DNA from 2 places in the Aciduricibacillus chroicocephali genome. Region 2 is predicted to be linked to the other one. Evidence: riboswitches for the same ligand, from Rfam matches in the RefSeq annotation. Region 2 holds a riboswitch; the other holds the start of a gene.
The links. Region 2 has a riboswitch for FMN ahead of QR721_RS09475 (ECF transporter S component). Riboswitches for the same ligand answer to the same signal wherever they lie in the genome.
Positions count from the first base shown of each region.

Region 1: another riboswitch for FMN. It lies ahead of ribE (riboflavin synthase); the one in region 2 lies ahead of QR721_RS09475 (ECF transporter S component).

Region 1 is NZ_CP129113.1:290,849-295,692, reverse strand. Features, by position in the region: gene QR721_RS01620 (MerR family transcriptional regulator) at 25-597, shown strand; gene corA (magnesium/cobalt transporter CorA) at 813-1,763, shown strand; FMN riboswitch at 1,827-1,974, shown strand; gene ribE (riboflavin synthase) at 2,122-2,787, shown strand; gene ribB (3,4-dihydroxy-2-butanone-4-phosphate synthase) at 2,791-3,405, shown strand; gene ribH (6,7-dimethyl-8-ribityllumazine synthase) at 3,434-3,901, shown strand; gene cypC (CYP152 family fatty-acid peroxygenase CypC) at 3,970-4,844, opposite strand, start outside.
Region 2 is NZ_CP129113.1:1,808,025-1,812,868, reverse strand. Features, by position in the region: gene QR721_RS09490 (YugN family protein) at 1-64, shown strand, start outside; gene QR721_RS09485 (potassium channel family protein) at 53-1,057, opposite strand; gene QR721_RS09480 (M20/M25/M40 family metallo-hydrolase) at 1,185-2,240, shown strand; FMN riboswitch at 2,314-2,461, shown strand; gene QR721_RS09475 (ECF transporter S component) at 2,605-3,198, shown strand; gene ytvA (YtvA family blue-light photoreceptor) at 3,246-4,046, opposite strand; gene QR721_RS09465 (TraR/DksA family transcriptional regulator) at 4,221-4,577, opposite strand; gene QR721_RS09460 (PaaI family thioesterase) at 4,607-4,844, opposite strand, start outside.

The sequences.
Region 1 (4,844 bases), 1.2 Mb from region 2:
GGCATCAATGGGGAGGTAATGACATTGCGGAGAAATTGGACGAGGGAAGAAGAAGCATACTTGGCACAGCAAGCAGGAATGACGCGTATTGATTCTATCGCAAAAAAGCTGAATAGGACTGTCATTAGTGTGGAGCTGAAGATGAAAAGAATGGGAATTGCCAATACACGCGATCAGGTCGGCCTCATGACAATGGGAGAATTAGCTCGTCTTCTCAACGTTGATAGAAATACAGTAAAACATTGGGCTGATCGTTATGGCCTGCCTTACCAAAAACGAAAGACGAAAAGAGAGAAAACATTTTACTTCGTTGATACAAACGATTTCTGGGAATGGGCTTATGATTACAAAGAAAAAGTAGACTTTTCAAAAATTGAACGTCATGCCCTTCCGCCTGAGCCAGGTTGGGTTGAACCACTTCGCATGCAACGGAAAGAAACCCGCTATAAACCTTGGACGATCCAGGAAGAACGGCAACTGCTGGAACAGATGAAATCCAACAAACCATTAGAAGATATCGCAAAAAGCATGAACCGTTCCCTCACAAGCGTAGAGAGGAAGTATTACCGGATTAAGAATATACGACGAATCAACTAAAGTGACACCCTGTTTGAATTGAATCGCATTGTGGAACAATAAATGGAGTACTCTGTCACAAGCAAGCTCCAATCCATAGTAGACAATGTAAGCAACTGAAGCTGAAATGCGACATGTCCGTCGGAGGCCTCATGCTTTTTCATGAGGCCTTTCATGATTCAATACGAGAATCATGCTATCATGTGAGAAACAAATGCAAGCAAGGAGAAAAACGAATGATTCGCATAGCAGCAATAGACAGTAATGACTGTTTAGTTGAAAATTTAACAATACATAACTTGAACATTAAAGATTACAAATGGTGCTGGATTGACTTCAATTCACCGAGTGAAGCTGAAACACAGGAATTGAGAAATTCTCTTCACTTCCATCCGCTAGCCATTGAAGACTGCGTTTACAGCATGCAGCGTCCGAAGCTTGATTATTATGACGACTTCTCCTTCTTTGTCACCCATCTTCCTGGCCCCGAGGCCTACAACGAATATGAAATCGACTTCTTCCTCGGTGAGAATTATATCGTCACCTTCCATTATGAAGACCTTGAAGAAGTGAATGAAACATGGAAAAAACTGCAGGCGCTAAAGAATATCGGACAATGGGATACCTACAAAGTCTTTTATGAAATAATGGACAATGTTGTTGATGATTATTTCCCTATACTTGCCCATTTGGAGGATGAAATCAACCTCGTCGAAGAGAACCCGAATGAAGAGCCAATGGATCAATTATTGGAGCGTTTATTTGAATTGCGTCATCAGTTGCTTGAATTACGGCATGCGATCAACCCTTTGAGTGATCTATTCTACAGAATTCTTTACTCCCACAGATTACAAGGCATACAAGATCGGCGCGAATATTTCATGGATATCTATGATCACCTTTTGCGGTTGGCAGATATGACAAATTCTAATCGTGAAATTACAAATGACATAAGAGATAACTTTATTTCAATTAACTCTTATCAACAGAATAAGGTAATTCAAGTACTAACTGTTATCACTTCTATTTTTGCGCCACTAACTTTCATAGCCGGTATTTATGGCATGAATTTTGAAAATATGCCAGAACTGCATTGGCATTACGGCTATCCAATTGCCATGATTGCGATGCTGTTTATTACAGTAGTCATGATTGTCATTTTCAAAAAACGAGGCTGGTTTGGCTGAATGATTGCATTTGACATTTCTGAACAATTCATTTAAGGTTTAGATGTACAATTTCATACACGTTTATTCCTTCGGGGTCGGGTGTAATTCCCAACCGGCGGTGATGAAGCCATGTGCTTCTTAGTCCGTGACCCGTGCGGCTTTATGCCAAGCGGTGGATCTGGTGCAATTCCGGAGCCGACAGTTAAAGTCTGGATGGGAGAAGGATTTGAAAAGCTTGTTTGCGTACGCAAAAATCACTATTTTCTGTGGTTTGTTTGTGTTTTTCAGCATTCATTCTTTTGAAATATTCTGCCCTTATGCCCTTGAAGCCGACTTCAAGGGCTTTTTGAGTTTCAACATAAGGGAGTGGATACTTTTGTTTACAGGAATTATTGAAGAGAAAGGTGTTGTGCGACGTCTTGTACAGCGTTCAGCGCACGCCTATGAAATTGAAATTGGAGCAAAGCGCATTATGGAGGACATTTCTCTCGGTGATAGCATCGCCATTAATGGTGTATGTCTTACCGTTACAGCATTTGATCAAGCGTCTTTCAAGGCAGATATAATGCCGGAAACCTATCATGCTACGAATTTGGCAAAACTTATTTCCGGTTCAGAAGTGAATCTTGAGCGCGCAATGTCTGCGAATGGTAGATTTGGCGGCCACTTCGTCTCAGGGCATGTAGATGGCACTGCTAAGATTCTCGATAAACAACCATTAGAAAACGCCATTATATTCAATATTTCCATTCCAGATGGATTTGCGAAATACTTTCTACGAAAAGGTTCGGTTGCAGTCGATGGTATCAGCCTTACCCTGTTCCATGTAGATCCTGATTCATTCAGCATCTCGATCATCCCTCATACAGCGGCTGAAACGACGCTCGGAAGCAAACGAAAAGGTGATATCGTCAACATTGAATGTGACATGCTGGCAAAACATGTTTGGCAAATGACTGACCGACAGCATTCTCAAGAATCAGATAGCACGATTACCCGTCAAAATCTTGCCGCAGCCGGATTTCTTGAAGGAGGCCTGTAGAAGATGAATACGATTGAGGAAGCAATTGCTGATTTGCAAAAAGGTAAAGCAATCATCGTCGCGGATGATGCAAATCGAGAGAATGAAGGAGATTTCATTGCGCTTGCCGACCGAATTGACAGACAGATGATTAATTTCATGATTACTCATGGCAAAGGCCTCGTATGCACAGCTATCAATAGCCAGATCGCAAAACACCTGAACCTGCCCATGATGACTGAGAACAGTACAGATCCGCTCGGTACAGCTTTTACTATTAGTGTTGATCATGCAAGTACAACGACCGGCATCAGTGCAGATGAGAGAGCACTCACGATTCGAGCACTCGCTGATCCGCAAAGCTTGCCAGAAGATTTCAAACGTCCGGGACATGTTTTTCCTTTGATTGCCAAGGACGAAGGTGTGTTCGAACGACGAGGCCATACGGAAGCCGCAGTCGATTTTGCTAAATTAAGCAATGCAGCACCAGCAGCGGTTATTTGTGAAATTATAAAGGAAGACGGCTCCATGGCTAGACTCCCTGATTTAATGAAGCTGGCGTCTGAATGGGACTTGAAGCTAGTTACAATAGAAGAACTCGTGAATTATAAAAAACAACAGGCCATCTCAGCATACTGAGCGGCGAACCTGTAGGAGGAGAATAGATATGGGAAAAACTTTTGAAGGAAATCTTGTTGGGACAGACTTAAGAATCGGCATTGCCGTAGCGAGGTTCAATGACTTCATTACAAGCAGACTGCTTTCAGGTGCAGAAGATACTTTGAAGCGACATGGTGTACAAGAAGAAAACATTGACGTCGCCTGGGTTCCAGGCGCATTTGAATTGCCTATTATCGCAAAAAAGATGGCTGATAGCGGTCGCTATGATGCTGTTATCGTATTAGGTACAGTTATCCGCGGGGCAACACCTCACTTTGACTATGTTTGCAATGAAGCGGCTAAAGGGACATCCAATGCAGCACTTGCAAGTGGAACACCTGTCATCTTCGGTGTGCTAACAACTGAAACGATTGAACAGGCTATTGAACGTGCTGGTACAAAAGCCGGTAATAAAGGCGGGGAATCTGCAACAGCCGCAATCGAAATGGCTAATTTGCTGAAGCAATTTAGTTAAGTCCTCATTATTAGATTTAGATAGTCCAGTTACAGAAAGAGCGCCAAGCCTATTTAAGGCTTGGCGCTTCATTTTTTCCGGATATTCGTTAGAACGACTTTACTGCGCGGGATGCTAGGCATGTTTACATAGCTGAATGACAGATCCTGCTTTGGTACGTCGAATGTCATTCTGTTCGCAAGGAAATCGAGACAAACTTTCATAATCTCGGTTGTGACCCATTCACCGGCACAGCGGTGTCCGAACGAGTAATCTCCCCCTCCCTGAGGGATAAATCCAAACGGACTATCCTCCCACTCTTTGAAACGATCCGGTTTGAATAAACTTGGGTTATCCCAGTGTGTAGGATCATGGTTCGTTCCATATACATCAAGCAAGACGAGTGTCCCCTGTTTGAATTCAAATTGCTTCCATGAAAAATCATGACGGACTTTCGCCGGTATAAATGGGAAGAACGGGTAGAATCTCCGTACTTCCTGGACAAAACGTTGAAGCTTATCTTCATTGCCATCATATAGCTTCTCTGCTTCTTCCGGGTAATGGTAGACTGCCAGTGCAGTGAAATTGACAAAAATTGAAATTGCTACGATCGGTCGCAAAATATTTAGTAGATCTACTGCAGCTGTCTGAGTCTCAAGCAGCTCACCATTAAGATTTTTATGACGACTCATGACAGCTAGTGCGGTTTCATCTTCAGGGTTCAATTTCCCCTCTCTTACATCTTCGATTAGTCCGCGAATCCACTTTTCAGCAGAGGATCGGCTCTTGACCGATTTTTGATACCCAATGCCGATTGAAGCTGCATCTTGAAACAGCTTGGCAAGTTGATTTGTCCGATTTTCAAGTTCACTTGCATAAAGTGGTACGCCAGCCCACTCACAGGCAATGCGCGTAAGCATCTTCTTCATTTCTTCATACAGAACAATTTCCTTTTTGTAGCTCC
Region 2 (4,844 bases):
TCCATCTGCATATGAAGAGATGGGGAAGCAGCATTTGAGAGAAGTGGAGAGACTAATTCTTTAAAGGTATCAAAGAAATTAATATGTCACTTTCTTTAAATTTAATTTGAGCTGGCGGGTTCATATGATACGAACTTTCTCTTATATAGCCAAGAAGCAGTAAGTCTTTATCTTTCCAAATAGGAAGCAATTGTGCATATGATTTGCCAATATATTTTCTTTCTATGGCCTCATGATGAAACTGCTGGCTATCAAGAAGGTGCATTGTATTACGGAACGGTGTGGATTGCCTGCAGCTATATAGCTCATGAAAAAGCAGAGAGCTGATTACACGGTCGGTTCTGACAAGAGCGGTAACACCTGCCCGTTTGGCATTCTCAAGCTGCTGGTCAGTCAACAGTTCTGCTATGATGCTGATTCGGTCATTATTCCCACGAACGGCAATTGAAACAAGGATCGTATGATTATCCGCCTGTCTTGGGGGCATCCCCGGATCTGCTGTTATGATTACAGAAGAGGCCGTATGTATAGAAGCGAGTTCCAGCGTTCTGTCCAAACTCGCATCTCCCCTGATAAAGTGGATTGGATATCTTTCAAGTGGGAAACGATGCATCGTTCTGTCAATAACTACAACAGCTTTATCCGGCTCTTTCTTTTTGATCTTTTGAAAAATTTCTCTCGTCTGCTCGTTCCAACCGATAAAAATATAGTGTTGTTGTCCTTTAAAAGCAATTTTACCCTCTGTGAGCTGATTCCCATGTCTCACAGCAGCGGCTGAAACGCTCGTAATATAAAAGGTGATTAGACCACCACCGGAAAGAATCAGAACAATTCCAGCAAGTTTCCCGATAAATGTTTCGGGTACATAATCACCATAACCAACCGTTGATGCTGTAACAAATGTCCACCATATACCGGTGAACACGGTAGGGAATGTTTCTGGCTCAATAAAATGGATTAGTACTCCAAACAAGGTCATGGCAAGTGGAATTGCTATGATTAGCCGCAGAAAAAGCGGTACACGCAAAAAGGCATGTTTCAAAAACAGCTTTTTCATCTGAAGCACCTCATTTCTATGTGAAAAAGTTTTGCCGCATTCCTTCATCTGCATACATAACATGGGAAAGATTTGCGAGAATCCGCTATTATGGAAATGAGTTCGAAAAAAAGGAGCAGGACAAAACATGGATATGAACAGAGATTTTTTGAATGAATTGCTTGAAACACCTTCACCCTCAAGTATGGAAATGGGAATACAGAAAAAGTGGATGAACTATGTTAAGGAATTCGCACATGAAGTTCGCACGGACAACGCTGGAAATGTTATCGGAATTCTCAATCCAGAGGCTGAATTTAAAATATTGCTTGCGGGCCATTGTGACGAAATTGCTCTAGTGATCAATCGTATTGATTCAGATGGTTTTCTTTATACTGATAAAATGGGCGGCATTAATCCAAAAGCGGCTGTAGGCATGCGTGTAAACGTCCTTGGATACAATGGGGAAGTCAATGGTGTTATTGGTGTTAACGCCCAGCATCATGGTGGATTGAAAGATGATTTTGACCTAAGTGACTTATTCATTGACTGTGGATTCAAGTCTAAAGAAGAAGTGGATCAAAAGATTCAAATCGGGGATCTAGCTGTATATGATCGGAAGCCGGAAATATTGCAGGACCGATATATTGCGGGACGTGGGCTTGATAATCGTACGGGCTGCTTCATCGTCGCTGAAGTACTGAAGCAATTGGCTAAAAAGGACGTAAAGGTTGGCGTCTATGCTGCAAGTACAGTTAATGAGGAAACGAACATGGGGGGCGCGTACTTTGCGGCTGCCGGTATTGAACCAACCTGTGCACTCGCTTGTGATGTTACGTTTGCAACGGATTACCCAGGTGTCAATCGGAATAAGCATGGCGATGTCCGGCTGGAAGGTGGTCCAGTGCTTGCTAAAGGAGCACCGATCAATTACAAAATTAATAAGTTACTTGAGAAAGCTGCCAAAGAATTGGATATGCAATTGCAGTATGAGCTGACTCCACGGATGACAGGTACAGATGCGGACCGGATGCGTCTTACTGGACGCGGGGTACCGATTGCACTCGTTTCACTGCCGCTTCGTTACATGCATGCTCCTGTTGAGACAGCAAGTTTTAAAGACATTGAGGAAGAGATTGTACTTCTTGTGAAAATGATTGAATCGCTTGACGGCACAGAGAGCCTCAATCCTCTGGAAGATTAATTCCATCCTAGTCAAACAGCCCATTTGCAATTATCGGAAAACGATGTATAATGGGTATAACAACAACATATCGATTCATCTTCGGGGCAGGGTGTAATTCCCGACCGACGGTAAAAGAGCGTTTAGGCTCTTGAGTCCGTGAGCTGCATTGGCTTATGTCATGTGGCTGACCTGGTGAGATTCCAGGACCGACAGTATAGTCTGGATGGGAGAAGATGTGAAAGCCTGGGTGCGTTTTTGCGCCTTTATTTCCTATGGATATTCCAGCCCCGGAACTATTTTAGTTTCAGGGGCTTTTTATATGGAACAGGCCGTAATTTCCTTCATCACGGATGCAATCGATATGTAGATGAAGGAGGGATTGATTGTGAATAGAACACAATCAACATCAAAACTGGTAAAACTTATTATTCTTGCATTGCTTGGCACTGTGTCGCTGCTGTTGTTCTTCTTGAACTTCCCGCTGCCGATGCTTCCGCCATTTCTAAAAATCGACTTCAGTGATGTGCCTGCAGTTCTTGCGGCATTCATGTTTTCACCTTTAGCTGGTGTTATTGTTGTCGGTATTAAAAACTTGCTTTATTTCGCGGTTTCCGGAGCGAGCGATCCGATTGGTGTTGCTGCCAACTTCCTTGCTGGAGTCATGTTTACTGTTCCGGTTGCCATCGTTTATCATAAGTACAAAAAAGGTGTCAAAACGATTGTATCCGGTCTTGTAGTTGGAACAGTTGTTATGGCGATTGGCATGACAGTATTGAATTATTTCGTCATGCTGCCGCTTTATTCCATTTTCATGGGCTGGGGGAATATGGGGACTAGCGAAAAAATGGCGTTCGCACTTAAAGGTGTGTTGCCATTTAACATTCTTAAAGGTATTGTCGTCGGTATTCTATTTGTCCCACTCTATGTGAAAATGCGCAGTTGGATTGATAAGAAACGTTCTGGCTTCGCATCTTAATTAGCAAAAGAGGGTCATCTCAATTTCTGAGATGACCCTCTTTTTATCTATTTTTTGCTGTTCAGGAATTTGATGGCACGCTCTACTGTTGAAAATGAGGAGATGATGCCTAAGTCATGCAATCCATCTTTGCCCGCGATTGCGAGATTTGGTGTAATCCCCGTCAAAATAAGCTCACATCCCATAAGATTAAGCATGCTCCTGATCGAATGGATGGTCCAGTGAATGCGTTCATCGAATTTGCTGATACCGGAGAGGTCGAGGATAATAAAATCCTTCTGTTCCTGCTCTGTATATGTTCCGATGTCTTCCATCAGTTGCTGTTGCCGTTGTTCACTCATTTCCCCAATGAGCGGGAGGACAGCAACCTCTACGGAAATCGGTATGATTGGTGTAGAAAGTTTGCGAATCGAAGCAAGATTACGTTTCACTTCATGTTCTGCTTCAACTTGCTTCGTTACATCTTTTTGAATGCCGATGAAGTAAAGTTTGTCCATTTCTTTTAAACGAACCGGGTAGATATTCAAATCATTCCAAAACGGTGTTCCGTCTTTTTTATAGTTTTTTAATGGAAGATTGATTAGTTTTTCCGAGTTTATAGCTTCTCGAATTTTACGTCGTTTATCAAAGGTTTCCTCACCATGTTGAAGAAAGCGGCAATTCAGTCCCAATATCTCAGAAGCCTCATATCCGGTAAGTTCTTCAAAACCTTTATTCACATAAATAATTGGGTTATCATCTTGTGATGGATCAGTAATGACTACACCTACGCCAGCTCTATCTATTGCGTTACTAATGAATTCATTCTTTTGGATAAGATCAAATTCATTAAATCTCATTTGTACCATAAGTTCAGCCCCCTGCTAAGATTAGCATCTCGCTGACCCGTATGAATTATCAAGTACTCAGCTTGTCTTGCGCTATCATAAATAGATGCCTTACATCCAGAATATAGAAGTATAAGACAAAAAACAACAGAAGCCCACTAAGAATAAAAAACCCCAGCTTTAAGCTGGAGTTTTTTATTCTGTCTCTTCTTCTACAAGATTTCTGGCGGTAGGTAATGCTTCAAGCCGCTCTAATGGAATGGGTTTGCCGGATTTTTCACTAAGACCATAAGTACCATCCTCTATTTTGGCAAGTGCATCATCGATATCCCTAAGCTGCTCTTCGCTGAAGCGCTCCATGCCGAGATTGAATTCATTTTCAGTCTCTGAAGTCGCGGCATCTGCCGGGTGATTCGTATGAGGCGATAATAACTCATGGTCTAAATCATGATCCAGTGTATTGAAATCCTTATCTTCTCTTTCCATTGTATTACGCATATCAAGCAGTTTTTCTTTAAAATGTTTAAGCTGTTCTTCTGTCAGTTTCGTCATATGGCATCCTCCTGAAAAACTTCGGAAGATTATTGCCCGGTGCGCTTTTCTACAACGCCGACTGTGCAACGTGAAATACAGATTAGCCGGTCATCCTCATCTGTTATGCGAATATCCCAAACCATTGTTGTCCTTCCTTTGTGGAAAGGGGTCGCAGTTGCTGTCACTATGCCGTCTTGCTTGGAGCGGATATGGTTGGCGTTGATCTCCATACCGAATACGGCATATTTATCTGTATCCACATTTACATGAGCTCCGAAGCTGGCT